One region of the Paenibacillus sp. FSL L8-0708 genome, then DNA from elsewhere that is predicted to be linked to it. Evidence: predicted binding sites of a transcription regulator. Region 1 holds the regulator's gene; each other region holds the start of a gene.

Region 1 (6,065 bases):
GCGATATGGCGTCTACATCAAAGGCTTTTACTAAATCAATAGATTCCTATTTAAACTACATTAAAATGCCTTGGGGGAGATTGTTTTATCATTCCGCTTGGCAGCAAATTGACAATCACTGCAGCTCTGATGAGGCAAAATCTATTTTAGATATCGGCTGTGGCTTTGGGATAACCAGTCGTGAATTCGCAAAAAAAGGTTATACAGTTACAGGGATAGATCCGACTCCAGAGATGATAGTCATTGCGCAAGAGTCTGCATGTAAAGACGGTCTTAACATAGCCTTTAGATCGGCAACGCTACAAGATGCAGATGTATTAGCGGACGGATATGACTGGATTTTTTGCCATAATGTGCTTGAATATCTCGATGATCCAAAACAATTGTTAATGGACATTAGTAAAAAACAAAATGAAAACGGAATGCTTTCTCTTATAACTCATAATCCAGTGGCAAAAGTGATGAAAAAAGCCATTATGAATAAAGATCCTATGGGGGCTATAGACAGTATTGGAAACACGCAGGAATATAGCGGCATTATTCAAACAGACATTACCATCTATACAAAAGATCAATTAGTGGAATGGCTCGCGGAGTGTGGTTATGAGATTAGAAGTATATACGGAATACATAATATCTACGGATATATTGTGGATAATGAAATAAAAATGGATGAGCAATGGCATGTAGAAATGGTGGAGCTAGAGCTTAAGTTAAGCAGTTTATCTCCATACAAGGACGTTGCTATTTTCACACATCTTATTGCGCAAAAAGCAACTTAATTATTCAGAGACGATTGACCTGAACAGTGCATGCAATTGCTGTACTTGGGAGAAAGCTTCCTTGTACTGGTTGTCGGATTGTCGAATAGGCAATAAACCCGGCAAGAAGGAGATACAATACACAGGCGTTTCTTTGCTGTTCATATATATTTTAAGCGTAAGCTCTTCAATCACATTAGCTTCTTCATCGGTGTCCTTAAGGATGTTAATATCTGCACTTGTTGCAGTAGTTTTGCTGTTTTGATGTCTTTTGGATACTTTTGAAAGGGTGAGTGCGTTAACCACAATCTCGGATCCCATTACATTATCAAAAGAGTATAGCTTTGCTACTGCTTTTTTGTTACTCTTCGGATTTTTGGTACCGATTGCCAATTTTTTATTAGGCTCGTTAAGTGCGATCAAGTGAGATTGATTGGGGGGAATGAATGTTTTGGTGAAGCTGATGTTAAAAGATGAGGTCGCATTAACTAGCTTAGAAATTTCAGATGAAGCAGATAGCGTTTTCAATTTTATAATGGCGGCACTTAGAATTAAAACAACTCCTAAAATAGCAAATAAGTACATCAGGAAAATCAGCATATAATCACACCTCCTAGTTATCTCATTAGACTCAAATTGTTGCTTATTGAAAGATATGCCTGAATGATCTCCACTAGTATCTTTTAAAAGGGAAATTCGTGGAATTATAGGATAGGCTTCACGATTAACCCAAAAAAAGCACCCAGAGAAACCTTCCGATTCTGCAAATGATGCAAAATTGGGGGTTGCTGCAAGGGTGCTTTTTAAGGTGATTATGTAAACCTATAGAAAATTGAAGGCAGTGATATGATCGGTATAAACAATCAGCTGTTTGTATTCGATCGGAGTCCCATAACTAGCATAAGGTCTTACAGTAACGTCATTGAGGACAACAAAGTTATAGCTGAAATTTTTATCAGGGTGTTCTGCTCCCAAATAAGATATGTATTCGTCTACAATTACATCATCCATCAAAGATTTTAAATCAAATACATCCTCTTTGTTGGAGACGGTTGGAGAGACGATTCCCTGAATGCTGCCAAAAGAGGTGAGCAAATTCACTTTTTTTCCACTAGCTTGTTCATCATTTAAAAGTAAACCGGACAGCTTACCCAGTGCATCGACTTTAAAATCGACGAGGGTTCTAATTTTTGAATTATTCAAACTAAACACATCCTTTTCAATTTGCAATCCTGTTAACAATATTCGACATATAATCACCAAACTCCTAGTATGCTAATGAAAAAATACTTACTTATGTAATGACCCCCATTTTTTAATGTGATTTGGGGGTTGCCGAGCCTCCATTCGAATTTAATTTCTTATCGTTACTCGTGTGCCTATAGGGACAATAGCAGCGAGTGCTAACACATCCTCGTTGTACATCCGGATGCAGCCGTGGGACACCTCTTTCCCAATGGAGGAAGGGTCATTGTTTCCATGAATTCCGTAGTGTGGTTTAGACAGTCCCATCCAAAAAACACCGAAGGGACCCCCTGGGTCGGGTTGTTTGTTAATAATAGTGAATTCACCCACTGGGGATTGGGTTAACATCTTACCGATGCCGACAGGGAAACCTCTAATCACAATATCATTGTCCAGAAGATATAACATTCGTTGGGTCAGATCTACAATAATTCGGTAGTTGGGCATTATACGCAACACTCCTTTCTAATTAGGATATGAGCAGAACGCCTAAAGGGTTATTCATAGAAAATGGCCATTTTAGCCATTGGGAACAATTGTTCGTAAGTGGTTGGAAAGCAAAAAAACGTAGAAAAAAGGCTGTTCCGCATATGCGGAACAGCCTTTTATGTTAGAAGTGCATACTTAGTGGATATCTCGAAACAATCCGATGACTCTTCCGAGAATAGTTACGCGATTAAGGCGAAGCGGCTCATAAGCTGGATTCTCCGGCTGAAGCCGTATATGATCACGTTCCTTGTAAAAGGTCTTAACGGTTGCTTCATCTTCTTCGGTCATGGCTACAACGATATCTCCGTTGTCCGCTGTTTGTTGTTGGCGAACAATCACATAGTCACCATTCATAATGCCTGCGTCCACCATACTATCACCCATGACAGACAGCATAAATACTTTGTTGTCACCTACATAGTGAGTAGGAAGTGGGAAGTAGTCTTCGATATTCTCTGTAGCAGTGATAGGTACCCCGGCGGTAACTTTACCTACGACAGGAATCCGTGAGATGGTCTGCGCGAATTGGTGAACATTCTCTGAATCCTCTTGGCCTAGTAATTCTATTGCACGTGGCTTCGTTGGATCTCGACGAATAAGTCCCTTCTTCTCAAGCCGGTCCAAATGACCGTGAACTGTGGAGCTGGAAGCAAGGCCAACAGCTTCTCCAATTTCCCGGACGGAAGGTGGATAACCCTTGCTGCGGACTTCGCTTCGTATAAATTCCAGGATCGCCAGCTGGCGACTTGAAATCTTTGACATTGGAATCAACCCCATATAGTAATGTTTGGGAAAATTATAACATAGAACTACCGTTCGCACAAACATAAGTTCTAACTATTATAAATATTAATCTGCTAGAGTTAAAAAATGGTAGACAAATGATAATAAAATGAACCGCTTGAGTCTCTCGAAAAAAAGAGAACAATTGTTCTGAAATAGTATTGAACAAAACACATGTTCGTGTTATTATAAATTCGAAAGTAAGAACAAGTGTTTGGAGGATGATGATTATGCTAAAATACAGTACATACCGCAGCATCTACGACAAGGCCCCAGTGGTTGAATCTATAGGACATAATGACGTTGCCCGTAATTCCGCTAAGGTGAAAGAGATAACGGAACGTTTGCTTGGAGGGATGATTTCGTTGTTCCGTCAAGATTTCTTTATTAAGTTAATATTGATTTTCGTGCTAGTATTATCTGGCCTAACAGTAGTGGGAAATGTGTTTGCAGGATCGACGACTATAATGAAGGAAGAGAAGCGGATTGTGGTTGAACGTGGAGATACACTATGGAGTATTGCCCTTAAGAATAAACCAGCTGATATGAAGACAGTTGTTTATATAGAAGGAATTAAACGTTCAAGTGGGATTAAGAGTAGTCAAATTAACGCTGGAGACATACTTACTTTACCTATTTATTAATTTTCTGAGAACATAATAGAATGACCAGTAGAGCTTGCAGGGAGTAGACCTTGACAAGCTCTTTTTCTCATGGCAGAGTTAGAATTAATTTATAGGGGGAGGGAAAGTATTGAATATTGATGAGTTGGTCGCGCGAATTAACGAATTGGCACGCAAACAGAAGAGCGTAGGCCTTAATCAAGAGGAAGTGGCGGAACGCGCCAAGCTTCGTGAAATTTACCTGGGGAATATCCGCAATAACTTCCGAGCACAATTAAATACTATTGAAGTAGTAGATAACGATGAGCATGAACAAGGTAACAAGGGGCTTAAACATTAGCTCGCTGTTCCTTTTCATAGATATTTCAGGATGACTAGGGGGAACGCACATGGCCCGTTCTTGGGAAAGAATGGTTCAACGCAACACACAGCAAATCAACAAGCAAAGAAAGAAACAAGGCAAGGATACGATTTATGCCTCTAAATCTCCTACCCAGAATGCCGAAGTCTTTAAAGGTCGCAACATTGCATTTCCGGTAGTGTTAGTGATACTTGGCACTATGTTTTGGGTAGTTGGTTCTATTGATCAGGCCAAAGGCAATGGCATGCTGGCTAATTGGCTGGGAGTAGTACTGTACTATTTGCTGGCAGCGCTATTGTTCTTCCGTCGTCCGTACTTGAAGGTGGAAAAAGCAAGACTGTCCACTATTAAATTCAATCGCGAACGCGGACTTCCAGCTGCAGATATTGAGAAAATCACCCTTTCGCGTGGAGCTGTAGTCATTAAGCACAAAGGGAAACGTAAGAAATGGATTTTCACAAAACTTATGAATCGCTATGATACTAATGCGATGAGTACACGATTAGAAGCATTTGCTAAAGCTCACAACATTGAAGTAGTTCACGAATAGAACTAGACCAGTTAAAGGGAGAGGGAGACCTGTAATGCCAATTTCTGCTGTACTATTTGACCTTGATGATACATTGCTGTGGGATGATCGGAGCGTCGAAGAAGCATTTCGTTCTGCTTGTGAAGCCGCCGGGGATACGATTGATCCACAAGAACTAGAAGTTGCAGTTCGTAAGGAAGCAAGTAGCTTGTATGAATCTTATGAGACGTTCCCATTTACAAAGATGATCGGAATTAATCCTTATGAAGCACTCTGGGCTAACTTTACGGCAGGTGAACAGCCAGAATTCCGTCAATTGGAGCAGCTTGCACCGGTATATCGTAAAGAGTCTTGGCGTCGCGGACTTGCAGTGTTAGGGGTGGAAGACGAAGCACTAGCTGAGACCTTGGCAACTAAATTCGCAGCAGAGCGCAGAAAACGTCCATACATCTATGAAGAAACAATGCATGTACTGGAACAGTTACGGGGTCAAGTGAAGCTTTTGCTACTTACGAACGGCTGTCCTGCACTGCAACAAGAGAAACTAGATGGTGTGCCAGAGTTAATTCCTTTCTTTGATCATATTGTGATTTCCGGAAGCTTTGGTAAAGGCAAACCGGATAAGGAAATTTTCCTGCATGCTTTAGAGCTTCTTGATGTAACGCCTGAGCAAGCGGTTATGGTCGGCGATAAGCTGACAACGGATATCCGTGGGGGGCTGGCAGCAGGGTTGACCACGGTCTGGATTAATAGAAAAGGTAGAGCACCTAGTCTTGATATTCATCCGGATCATGAAATCAATCACCTTGAGGAACTTCTTCCACTAGTTCAATCCTTGTAAGATATACAGAGCTATTAGCTCCAACATAAAGACTTTATAAAAGCAGCGAGTTTCTGAGATCCTAAGAAACTCGCTGCTTTTCTGTACATACATACTAACATAAGGATTTCATTAGATTTTTAAGTAAATGATTTAAGTCACAAGACTAATGCGGAATTGATGCAAAATACTGAAAAACCAATAATAATGTGTATAATAGATGGAGATGTATAACATGAATTGGTAGATTTTTATTATTCGATAATGATTGGGAGGGCTCCAAATGATGAGATCGAAGAAATTAGTCGCTGTATTATTAGGTGCAACACTTCTAGTACTAGGTGGATGTTCTTCAAATGGAACCAAGCATTCAGAAATACATAACATGAATATGAACATGTCTATGGAACCTATCAAAGTCGAACTACAATGGAGTCCTGAAGAAGTTGTTGTA
Region 2 (6,065 bases), 1.6 Mb from region 1:
CCAAAGTTCAATTTCAGGATTATGCTTTCGTATTATATTTTATCTTGATTTTCTTTTTGCTTAATCATATAGCTATCTTTATCTTTTCTCCTTTGGAGGGCGTACGTGTTTACGGGACACGTCATGATATTATGCATATTGCAGGCCGGTATACGGTAACTTGGGAGCAGCTATTTTATCAATTCAATATTGCCCTGAAATATGCGGTGGTCATTCCTATGGCATTATTATTTCTTCTAACGACCAATCCCAGTGAATTTGCAGCATCCTTAAATAGAGTTGGAGTGAACTATAAAATTGCATATTCTGTATCGCTGGCACTGCGGTACATTCCGGATATTCAACGAGATTATGAGAATATATCGTTTTCTGCTCAAGCAAGGGGAATAGATATTTCTAGAAAAGAAAAGCTGCCTAAGCGGCTAAAAAATATCATTTCGATTCTGATGCCCCTAATTCTGACTAGTATCGAGCGGATTGAAAATATCAGTACCGCTATGGAGCTGCGCGGCTTTGGCACTGAGACCAAACGAACTTGGTATAGCCGTCGCCCGTTCACGAGAGACGATTATTTTGCATTGGCTTTGTTTGCGCTGATTGGAATTTTCTCGACGGTGATCACTTTTTACGACGGTTCGCGGTTTTATAATATTTTCGATTGAAGTATAATAGTACAGTTGTGGAAAGCTGGGATTATAATAAACGGCACCTTTTTGTTAAGACTGAAGACGTTTCTCCAGTTTTGACCATATAGGCAGGTAGCATAATGGCAGTGCTAGAAGTGAGCAGACTACGTTGAAAATGGTCTGGGCGTGGGCGATTTGTGAAGCAGGGCCTCCACCAATCCATGCAGCACTTGCTTGTAGCAGCCCGATCATGGGCAAGAATAGTAGTGCACCACCTACATTAAGCGCAACATGGGACCAAGCGACGAAGACGCCGGATGGCGTGCCGCCGATGGAAGCGATGACTGCTGTAACACAGGTGCCCACGTTGGCGCCCAGCACTATGGCTATACCTAGCTCAGGCGGCATGGCACCCGAGGCGGCAATGCTCATAGCCATAGCTATGACAGCAGCGCTGCTATGGAGCATGGCTGTTAGGCACGCTCCAGCGGCGAGCCCCCATAAGGCACTAGTAGCGGCATGGTTTAGGAACCAGAGGAATAAGCCACTTTCCTGAAGTATTCCGCCGATAGACTGCATGACAGCGATGCCCCATAGGACGAGGGCGAAGCCTGATACAGCCAGACTGATAAATTGCAGCGGCGGGGATATTTTGTGGCAGAGCTCTGCCACTCGCGATGTAGGCGGCAGTTCGCCTGCAATAACTGCCGCTGCCCACAGACTGAGCGAGGCTGCCAGCAAGGGCGTGGCCATGGTATTGATCTGAAGTCCGATCAATTCTGTAGTTAATGTGGTGCCGATGTTGCTGCCCAAGATAATGCCAAGTGTGCGGGCATAGGTAAGCAGGCCGGCATTGACCATGCCGATAGTCAACACCGTTACAGCAGTACTGCTCTGGAGTAAGGCGGACAACAGGCTGCTGGCAATCATTCCTTTAATAGGGGTTGAGGTAGCTCTATTTAGGCTTGTAGTTAATAGAGGGCCTGCTAGCTTGGACAACGCCGTTTCCATCAGCTTCATGCCGGCTAGAAAGATAACAAGACCATATATGATAGGGAACAGCAAATCACTGAACATAGGGCATACTCCTTTGGACGAGGGTTGTACACCAATATATGAATGTATTGCATGGGACATGTATAAAAACATTTTTAGAAAAACAGGGAGTTGAAGTCATTGCCATCGGTTATTTTAGAACGCAATCGCAAAAAAAGACTGGAACAGGGCCATCCGTGGGTCTATGCAGGTGAAGTCGCATCGGTAGAAGGAAATCCGGAAGCGGGGGGATTAGTAGATGTCCTTAATCATCAGGGCCGATTTTTGGCCGTGGGATATTACAATCCAGCGTCACAGATTCGGGTAAGAATTGTATCGCAGGGACCCCTTGCGATCATGGATACAGCCTTTTTTGCAGAACGGTTTGCGAATTGTCTGCAACACAGAAACCGGTTCCTTCCGGGTGCGGATGCTTATCGCTTGGTTTATGGTGAAGCGGACTTTTTGCCGGGGCTTATTGTAGATCGATTCGGAGATATTTTGGTTGTGCAGCTGCTTACCCTCGGAATGGACAAGCGGCGTGCAGAAATCGTCGAAGCATTGGTGCAGGTTATGGCACCGCGCGGAATCTATGAGCGCAGTGATGTTAGTGTGCGCGAGCTTGAAGGTATGGAGCAGACAACGGGTGTGCTGTACGGGGAATGTCCAAGGCATGTAACCGTGAGCGAGAATGGCCTGAAGCTGGTCGTTGATATTGAAGAGGGCCAGAAGACAGGTTACTTCTTTGACCAACGTGAGAATAGAGCTTCCATTGCTCCGCTCATGAAAGGCTGGGGAGGACGAAGCGGCATTACGCTTCAGGAAATTGAAACTGAGGATGGTTCACTACAGACCTTACCAGTTAATAAGAGCGGCAAACATGTAACGTTCCCTTATTGGGACGGTGCGACAGTGCTGGAATGCTTCTCGCATACGGGCAGCTTCACGCTGCATGCCTGCAAGTATGGCGCGAAAAAAGTAACCTGCCTTGACGTTTCAGCACACGCCATTGAGAGTGCCAAAGTGAATGTGGAGCTGAACGGCTTTAGCGATCGTGTTGAATTCGTAGTGGATGATGCTTTTGCATATCTACGGAATCAGGTTAAAGGACTAGAGGAACGTTCTGAACGGGCGACAGTTGCCAGTGGAACAGAGACGGCAGCAGCTGCTACAAATCCTAAATCCGGAGGCAAAACAGCCAAAACCGACACATCCAAGCCGATGACGGCAGGTGGAGGAAGAACTTGGGATGTAGTCATCCTAGACCCTCCGGCGTTTGCCAAAACCAAAAGTGCAGTAGCTGGCGCTTGCCGTGGTTACAAGGATATCAATCTGCACGGGATGAAGCTGGTGAACGAAGGCGGCTATTTGGTTACCGCAAGCTGTTCTTACCATATGCAGCCAGATCTGTTCCTCGAAACGATTGCCGATGCTGCTAAAGATGCTGGCAAGGTGTTGAGACTTGTAGAATGGCGGGCCGCAGGCAAAGACCACCCACAAATACTTGGCGTTAACGAAGGACACTATCTGAAGTTTGCGATTTTTGAAGTGCGGAGTAAAAAATAAGCCTGAAGATCAAAAGGTCTACAGTGCCAAGTAACAAATAAGATAAAAGGGCTGGTCGTAGGGTGGCCGTGAGTCGGCTGTAAGGCAAGTAGTGGCCAACGGACTCAGATGACTCTATTTAGCGTAAACAGCCCATTAATGAATTCTTACGGACCCTAAAGGCGCTATTGCCCCAATAACACCCGTAATGCAGCACATTTTCGAAGAATAGCGTCAGTGGGGTCCGAAAAGTTGCCATAACAGCACTGAATCCACGAATAACGGCTCCTGGGTCCCTAAGTAATTAATGAAACAAGCCTAGCCGAAATGTTGAGTGTTAAATTCGGAATACTAAATAGTAAACAACGAATGATGCTTATTGAATTATGATATGCGGAATGCGGATTACAAAACGATCGGCGTAGAGTGCTAATGTTGAGTGCGGGGTGTTGAGTATTGAACGCTGGATGCTGAACGCCGAACGCTGAACAGTCTAACATTGACCCTATGCTCCGACATTGGCAGCTCCTATCTAACGTTGCACAACTGGCATTAAAAACAAACTAAACACTCTAAAAAGCAAGCCGCCAAAATCCGGAGGTTTGCTTTTTTTATTTGTACTCATAGCTGTTTATCCTTTGTAAAACATTAGAAAATACTAGCAAACACATGTTCCGATTAGTGTGGTTATGATATACTGAGGGGACGAGGAATCACTGAAATTTTTTAAATGGAGTGTAATCAATGGGTGGATATTTCACCCTGTATTCTATATATTTTCTCCGCTACGGAAGGAGTCTATCATTTATGCCGGTAACCTTTTTACTAGGCCGCTCGGGCAGTGGCAAGACAACAAAAATATGGGAATCTATCTCTTCTTCCTTAGAAAAGGAACCGCTTGGTGCGCCGATTATTATTCTTGTGCCAGAGCAAGGTTCTTTTGGAGCAGAACGGGGGCTTCTGACCGTAGGGAATGTGAAGGGAAGCCTTCGGGCGCAGACACTGAGTTTTTCGCGGCTTGCCTATCGTGTGAAGCAGGAAACTGGTGGCAGTGCAAGTCTGCCAATCAGTGAAGAAGGTAAGAAAATGTTAATTTACAAAATCATCAGTCGCCGCAAAGAGGAACTGAAATTATTCGGTGCCTCAGCAGACAGACCGGGTTTTGTGGAACGTCTGAACCAACTGCACACGGAGATGAAACGTTGCTGTTTGGGTTCCACTGATTTAGAGGAACAGCTGTCCGCTATGCGAGGAGCTATTGCAAGAAGTCCTATTCTTGAGGGTAAGCTGGATGATTTGCAGCTGGTTTTTAGCGATTTAGAGAATGAAATGTCCCGTCTTTATATCGATGAAGAGGATCGTTTAGCAGAACTGGCTGAGCATATTCCAGATTCCTCTTACATTCGCGGGGCAGAGATTTGGGTAGATGGGTTCCATGGATTTACTCCGCAGGAATTCGTAGTGCTTCGAGAATTGATGCAGCAAGCTTCGAGGCTGACGGTTTCGCTTACAATTGATCGTCCTTACCCCTATGGAGATCAGTTGAATGAGCTTGAATTGTTTCACCCAACTGCGGTTACTTACATTAAACTGCGTGGAATTGCTGAAGAGCTGGGCATTGATGTATGGGACGAGCTGCTGGAGCCAACGGTTCTTCCGCGTTTTGAAGAAAGTCCAGTACTTGCTCACCTTGAACGGGGATATGATCGCCGGAAGGCTTGGATAGATGCGGATGAACTGGCAAGAGAGGCTATATCCATAGGCGCCGCAGTTTCGCACAGAGCAGAGGTTGAGGGAGCCCTGCGCGAAATGACTAGACTGGCGCGGGATGAAGGTGCAAAATATGGCGAAATGGCCGTATTGATGCGCAATATTGGCGATTACGAGCAGCTGGTTCAGCCGTTGTTCCAAGATTATGGAGTGCCATTTTTTCTGGACCAGAAGGTGAATGAGCTGCATCATCCGCTAGTGGAGTTTATACGTTCCGCATTGGATGTAGTGCGTCGTCGCTGGCGTTATGAGGATGTATTCCGTTGCGTAAAGACGGAGCTTCTGCTTCCGCTAGACGGTAGTATTACGCGTGAAGATATGGATGCTTTAGAAAACTATGTGCTGGCTTGTGGGATTCAGGGGTACCGCTGGACAGATGGCCGCTCCTGGAAAGGTATTCCTAGCTTGTCGCTGGAAGGCGGCAGACAGATGGATGATGAACTGCTTGCTACTATGGAACGATGCCGTGCTAGTATAACAGGTCCATTATTTGCTTTTGAGAAAAGAATCCAGAAAAGTCGTAGCGGTCTTGAACTTTGTACGGCATTGTACAAGCTGCTTGAAGAGACGGATGTTGCGCGAAAGCTGGAGAAACTCAGTGTTAAGTCTATGGAGAAGGGCCAACCCGAGAAGGCTAGGGAACATAGCCAGTTGTGGGGTGCGGTACTTGATCTGTTAGATCAGATAGTAGAAATGATGGGCAATGAAAGACTTGAGTTTGAAGTGTTCACTGGAGTTCTAGAGACAGGTCTTGCTGAACTTAAAATGGGACTAGTTCCGCCCGCACTGGATCAAGTATTGGTCGGCAATATGGATCGGACTCGCCCAACGGGGGTTAAATACGCTTTTTTGCTTGGATTTAATGAAGGTGTTGTGCCTGCGCAGTTTAAGGAAGATGGAATTCTCTCGGAAGGTGAACGCTCCGTACTAGAGAATGCTGGAATGGAGCTTGCTCCCGGCGCTTCTCGTAAACTGCTGGACGAGCGGTTTCTGATCTATAATGCACTAACGACAGGAAGCCGAAAGCTCTGGATTAGCTACGCTACAGCGGATGATGAGGGCAAAGCTCTCCTTCCCTCTGAGGTTATC
Region 3 (6,065 bases), 1.5 Mb from region 1:
TTTGCTTGCGCTTGCACACTTGAAGTACTCTTTTTTAAGGAAGATAAAATGCCCCCGCTGGGATAACCCCCTTGATCTGGCTCGGACTCTCCCACTGCAAAACAACCCGGGCGTCGCCCGCATTCTCATAATACTCCACCTTTATTTCATACGGCTTACCTGCAATCAGGTTTATACTCCCTTTTCGTTCCTGGCCGCTCTGATTCACCCAACTATCAATGACTAGCCCGCCATCAATCCATACCCGTATCCCATCATCAGAGTAGGAATAAATGGTATACACCTCGCTAAAAGCAGCCGTCAGCTTCCCACTCCACCGCACAGAGAATGCATCTACACGAATGGCAGGATCAGGTGAACCTTGTCTCCATGAAAAGTTAATATTGGCATCCGTTCGCAACAGTGCAGGCGTGCCGCTAAGCGTCATGTTATTGTAATATTGGCCACAGAGTCCACTCTCCAGCACACTATCCCCGATAGCAGCGAAAGCGGCGGCCTCAGCAGCATACTCCTCTCGTGTGAATACCATTTTGTCGTTCATAAAAGCTTTTATCACAGCGTCGGTATTCTTCTCATAGAGGAGTTTCCCCCAGGTCAGCTGATAAGACCATTTGGGCTGTGTTTTGGACAACAGTTCAGCAGACGGAAGCTCTCCATTCTCACCAATCGCAATCAGCTTGCCACGACCCAGATCCCATAAATTATCATAATGACTAATCTTGAAATCCGCGTCATAAATGTCGAGCGCCAGCACATCTACCTTATCACTGCCCGGATAGTATTCTGCCGGCTCATCACACCACTGATTTTTTGCGTTTGGACTCCAAACCCACAATAAATTATGCAGCTTATGATAATTGGTAAAACGATCGAACATAAGGCTCCACAATGCAGCGTAATTGCTCTTTTGCCCCCACCAAAACCATCCACCATTCATTTCATGATACGGCCGCCAAAGTACAGGAACCCCTGCGTCATTAAGCTTTTTCAGCGACAGGGCTATCTTATCCAGATCAGCTAACAGAGCATTATACTGGGTGGTACCTGGGGTTATATATTTATCAAAATCAGCATTGCTTAGGCTCGTATTTACATTCCCCCAAGTTGGCGCTGTCCCCGGTAATGCAGCGTGATAACACATCGTTACAATCCCGCCGGCCCTAGACCAGCGTATCGCACTGCTGACGACCCAATTCCGTTGATTGTCAATTAGAGCCTGTGACTGATTATTGATTGCTCCCAGCTCGTAGCCATGCAGCGCAGCATATGCCCCGCTGGTATTTTTAAGCTTCTCCATGAGCTCGTCTGCACTTTCCAAATAATCATGTTGGCCGCTTATCACACCCTTTCCCTGCAAGTAATAGAGGGTATTCAGCAATAGCTGAGCCGAGGACGACAGCCCCGAATCCGCCGGAGCCATTTGTAATCTGCGAAAAGCCATCTGCCACTGCACATCGCCCACGAACCTTGATGCTGAATCAACCATCTGACGAATAATCCGCTGCTCCATCTATTCTCACCATCCTTTTAAATCTTTTTAAGTTATAGTATGGGGACAATAATGACATGAACTCAGCGAATGGACATGAAGTTGTAAAATAAGTTGGGACGATATAAGGAACTGCTGAATAAATTCACGGCTCAACAAAAAAAGGAGCTCCGCGGCTCCTCATTACTTTTTTTCTTATCTCGTGTACCTTAAAGGCAATAGCTCAGTGATTTCATATTTAGCTAATCGGTCATCCTCCGATACAATTATCTTGCAGTCTATTCCATAATCCGCAATTAACTCTCGGCACATGCCGCAGGGAGAGACTACTTTAATCTCTTTTTCCTCGCTGTCTGGGTCAGAATGCCTTACCGCAACAATCGTATCAAATTCCTTATAACCTTCGGATATCGCTTTGCCAATCACCATCGCTTCTGCACAGACTGTAATCCTCCCCATGCTGGCTTCCACATGTACCGCTGTAAAAATCTCTCCTGTTTTAGTACGAAGCGCTGCACCCACATGGTGCCGTCCCCATTCATAACGCCTGGTAATTATATCTTCGGCAGCCGTAATAAGCGTCTGATCCTCAATGGTAATTATGTACTCCATATCCAGTTCCGTCCTCCTTTATTTTACCTAATTATATTAAATCGCACTGAATTATGATATAAGATATACTATTTTAAGTGCCAAAAAAGGAGGAGCAGATTTGAAAGTGAAAAAATGGATCTCCAGTCTCATCATTGTTGCATTACTTGCTTTGGCTAGTTACTGGTTTGAACAAAACGGAGAGCCTACAGACCCCTCGTCTCCATCCGATTCGAGTGTTGTTCAGCTAACCTTCCCATCAGACCGCTATCCTGAGACCGCCAAACATATTCAGGATGCCATTGCGAAGGGTGAATCCGCCACATGTACGATTAACCGAGAGCAGGCTGAAGAGAACCGTAAAGAGTCCTTAAAAGGGATTCCCACTAAAAAGGGGTATGACCGGGATGAATGGCCAATGGCTATGTGTAAGGAAGGCGGCGTTGGTGCCGACATTGAATACATAACGCCAAGCGATAACCGCGGGGCAGGAAGCTGGGTTGGCAATCAGCTGGAGGATTATGCAGACGGAACCCGGGTAGAATTTATGTTTAAATAACGGTCTGTCTGACCAGCCCCAGGCAATAGAATAGCCCCACCTGGCATTCGCCAGATGGGGCTACACTGCACATCAGCTAACTTAGAATAAGCAAGCTTTAGTGATGATAACCAGCAAGATGAAAAGTACCAGAATTGCTCCTGTTGAAGTCCAAGGACTACACACCGGACCTACTGATGCTGGACTTACTACCGGACCTACGTTACAACCACAACCATGTTCCATTCCCATTTTCAATTCCTCCTAATGATTAATGACTACAGCACAAGATATGTAAAAAGGAGATAAGCCGTTTGGGCGAATTGGCAAACAAATGCCAATCACCTAATGAATTGAAGGTAGACAGTCGATAAACAGGATATACACAAAGGAGGTGCAATATGGATATAGCTGCATTATCAATGGCAATGAGCCAAGCATCCTTAGCTCAAAATGTTGGGATACAGGTCATGAATATTGCCAAGAATCAGGCTGAAACCCAGAGCCAAACCATGGTGGAAATGCTGGGCAAAAGCGTTGCTCCTAATTTGGGAAAAACACTTGATATTAGTGTGTAATTGCTTTATGCTAAGGATACATGAGAACGAATGTTCCTGTGTATCCTTAGCATTTTTTTACTCTACATAGCCCTTCGGGCTTTTCTTTTGCACATTTATGCGAACATACGATCCCATTAGTGATTTATTAGTGATTTTAAACGAGGTGAATAAGTTGGAGAACATGAAATCATATTATCAAATGACTGTGCTTGAGAAATGGACAGAGGATTTATACAAGCGATTAAATCTTCATCAGCCTTCACAAATTTCAATATCGTATATTGCAGAGCGGCTTAATATCTGGGTTCATTATTTGGATGTGAGAAGCAAGAGCATTGAAGCGTCTGCAGGGATGTACAGCCTGTTTATCGACAACCGCCTTCCAGCCAATCTTCAACGGCTAGAGTTTCTTCATGAACTGTGTCACCTCCTTCGCCATGGCAGTGATAATCAGACCTTGATGCCAGAGCATTTCACGCGGGCACAGGAGGATGAATCGGAGCGTTTTATCTTGTATGCGGCGATGCCTTACTCCATGATCTCCCGCATGACATTGCCTGAGCAACGGGAGGATGCCATCTCCTATCTCGCAGCAGAATTTCAAGTTCCTGCCGAGCTGGCCTTACAGCGGATTGATCAGATCCAAAGACGTGTGTTCCAAGGGCAATTATTGGCCGTGATGGGAAGAAACGAAGAACGACTGACACATATTCGCAACGGATCACGGAGATAATAAGCTTAGTTGCAATAGTGCTCTGCATATTCATTTATGGTGGAATTTCTCGTGAGGGGGAACGACATGGAAGCCATTAAAGTAATTGAATTATTACTGACTCATCCGGATTATAATGTAGATGCAGTACACCCCGAAATCCCGGATTTCGTGGGCATTGAGACGATTGAGGTGGATCACGAAACGGGGACCTTCTCCATTTTATTGCAAGAACCCAAAGAGGACTAAAAGAGAATCATTATTCTTCATAAGTTAAAAGGCAGCAAATATAGTATATCCCGGCAATTCTTCTTTCGCTTACGCCTGGATTACTATCAGTATTTGCTGCCTTTTTGTATAATCTGTTATGCAGATACAAACTGTATCACACCAATAAGAATTAGAATAACAAATACACCGACAAAACCCCATATTTTAAAACTATAAGATTTTCACCTCCGGCAGCCTCGGACTTGCCTGGTCCTCCAGCATCTTAATTTGCTGCTCCAGCTCCAGTATTTTCTCTTCCTCCTGCGTCATATATCTATGAATGACATACCAGTCTCAGTATATTATCTTATACTATATACAAATTATTTATATGGAGGGAATTAATGAAGAAAAAAACAAAACTAATCTTCATCGTTCTAATCCTTTTAATCTATGGAATAACATCCTTATCCTTCCACTACTTCCAAAATCATATGAACAGAGAAGTCATTCATTATCTAGTAGAGACGAGAAATTATAAGAAAGAAGATTTTGATAAAGTATACACCCAGATTGCCAAAGCTCCCCTCGTAAGTACCACGGTGATTTTTGCAGACGAACCCTACGCAAGATACTTTTATCGAAAAGAAAATGGAAGGATCTTTCAATACAGCAGGGCTCCTGTTAAAGGTAATGATCCTAGCTATACATATAAACATATCGAGGAGAATCTCCCGTGAAGGAGTTGCCCTATAAAAAAGACGCGTTTGTCCAGCAGTCAGCACTTGGCTGCTTGGGCAAACGCGTTTTTTAATCTTCCCTGCTCTAAATAGGTAAACATCGTTTGCGTAGACAGGTGATGGTAGAGGGTCCAGGACATGTGCCGATGCACTTGACTAAAGAGAGTATGGATAAGCAACTTGAAACTTGTAACGAAGCCCCTTTTTAGACATTAGGTCCACTGACTACAGATAACATTGGCGTGGTTCTTAGCAGCTATCGGACACAGTTGATCTTATGCGCGGTATAACCCTCCATTTCAAAGTGTAGCGGACCCCATAGCCTTTATTGGCATGAAAAACACCATATAAGACCTCCTTTTTAAGGAATAGCGTCACTGGAGTCCGCGAACCTGCTCAAAAGCCTATAAATATACAAATAACGACTTCTGAGTCCGTAAGCCTGTGGAGATAATTTATGAATAGGTATTCTTTACGCTCAAACACAAAGGAATTTTCTCAGGAACAAAATGTGACCTAATGCCGTCCTAAATGGTGTTATAGGTAAAGGGAGGGCACAGTATCATGCAGCGATCCATGACCCGGCCGGGAAATCATGTGATGAAGAGTTACGAAATCTACGCAGATATGCTGTTCCGGATCGCATTGGTCCATCTAGGCAGCCGGCAAGATGCCGAAGAAGCCACTCAGGATACCTTCATCAAGCTAATAGAAAAAGCGCCGGAGTTCAAAGATGCCGAACATCAGAAGGCATGGCTGATCCGGGTGATCACCAACCATTGTAAAACACTACTGGGCAGAGGCTGGCGCAAGCGTGAGGTTAAGCTGGAGAGCGCTGAGCCAATTGCGGCAGACAGCCCCGAGGATTGGGCTCTGCTGCAGTTAGTTATGGCGATGCCCATGAAGTATAAAACCGTAATCCATCTTTATTATTACGAGGACTATCCCATCCAGGAGATCAGCAAGATTCTGCAGATTAGTCAGTCTGCCGTGAAGATGAGACTTCAGCGGGGACGGCAACTGTTAAAACTGGAGCTGGAAGGAGCGGAACCACAGTGAAGGAAGATCAGTTTCGAACAACATATAAGAAAGCGGTGGATTCGATGAAACCAGGTGAAGAGATGAAAAAAGAATTGTTCAATAAAATAGAGCAGCGGCAGGAGCGGAAGCGTCCGCGCAAAACCGTTTATATCGCGGCAAGTGTCGTGCTCGCCGCAGGAATCGG

The links. The regulator LexA, encoded in region 1, represses DNA repair genes until DNA is damaged. The targets are predictions, from matches to a motif close to CGAACATATGTTCG.
Region 2: the regulator LexA is predicted to act here: its motif matches at 3,869-3,882, upstream of addB (helicase-exonuclease AddAB subunit AddB).
Region 3: the regulator LexA is predicted to act here: its motif matches at 3,297-3,310, upstream of NYE58_RS27735 (ImmA/IrrE family metallo-endopeptidase).

Annotation. Positions count from the first base shown of each region.
Region 1 is NZ_JBBPBC010000001.1:4,344,963-4,351,027, reverse strand. Features, by position in the region: gene NYE58_RS20710 (methyltransferase domain-containing protein) at 6-782, shown strand; gene NYE58_RS20705 (hypothetical protein) at 783-1,361, opposite strand; gene NYE58_RS20700 (hypothetical protein) at 1,584-1,964, opposite strand; gene NYE58_RS20695 (L,D-transpeptidase) at 2,115-2,453, opposite strand; gene lexA (transcriptional repressor LexA) at 2,631-3,257, opposite strand; gene NYE58_RS20685 (LysM peptidoglycan-binding domain-containing protein) at 3,509-3,922, shown strand; gene NYE58_RS20680 (DUF896 domain-containing protein) at 4,032-4,241, shown strand; gene NYE58_RS20675 (hypothetical protein) at 4,291-4,812, shown strand; gene NYE58_RS20670 (HAD family hydrolase) at 4,847-5,632, shown strand; gene NYE58_RS20665 (FixH family protein) at 5,895-6,065, shown strand, end outside.
Region 2 is NZ_JBBPBC010000001.1:5,984,491-5,990,555, reverse strand. Features, by position in the region: gene NYE58_RS28300 (energy-coupling factor transporter transmembrane component T family protein) at 1-662, shown strand, start outside; gene NYE58_RS28295 (Na/Pi cotransporter family protein) at 717-1,703, opposite strand; gene NYE58_RS28290 (class I SAM-dependent rRNA methyltransferase) at 1,803-3,227, shown strand; gene addB (helicase-exonuclease AddAB subunit AddB) at 4,014-6,065, shown strand, end outside.
Region 3 is NZ_JBBPBC010000001.1:5,856,844-5,862,908, forward strand. Features, by position in the region: gene NYE58_RS27710 (glycosyl hydrolase) at 35-1,510, opposite strand; gene NYE58_RS27715 (cytidine deaminase) at 1,685-2,101, opposite strand; gene NYE58_RS27720 (NucA/NucB deoxyribonuclease domain-containing protein) at 2,208-2,639, shown strand; gene NYE58_RS27725 (hypothetical protein) at 2,721-2,870, opposite strand; gene NYE58_RS27730 (YjfB family protein) at 3,020-3,196, shown strand; gene NYE58_RS27735 (ImmA/IrrE family metallo-endopeptidase) at 3,360-3,911, shown strand; gene NYE58_RS27740 (hypothetical protein) at 3,978-4,139, shown strand; gene NYE58_RS27745 (DUF3139 domain-containing protein) at 4,505-4,840, shown strand; partial or broken gene NYE58_RS27750 (phosphomethylpyrimidine synthase ThiC) at 4,954-5,046, shown strand; gene NYE58_RS27755 (RNA polymerase sigma factor) at 5,405-5,899, shown strand; gene NYE58_RS27760 (hypothetical protein) at 5,896-6,065, shown strand, end outside.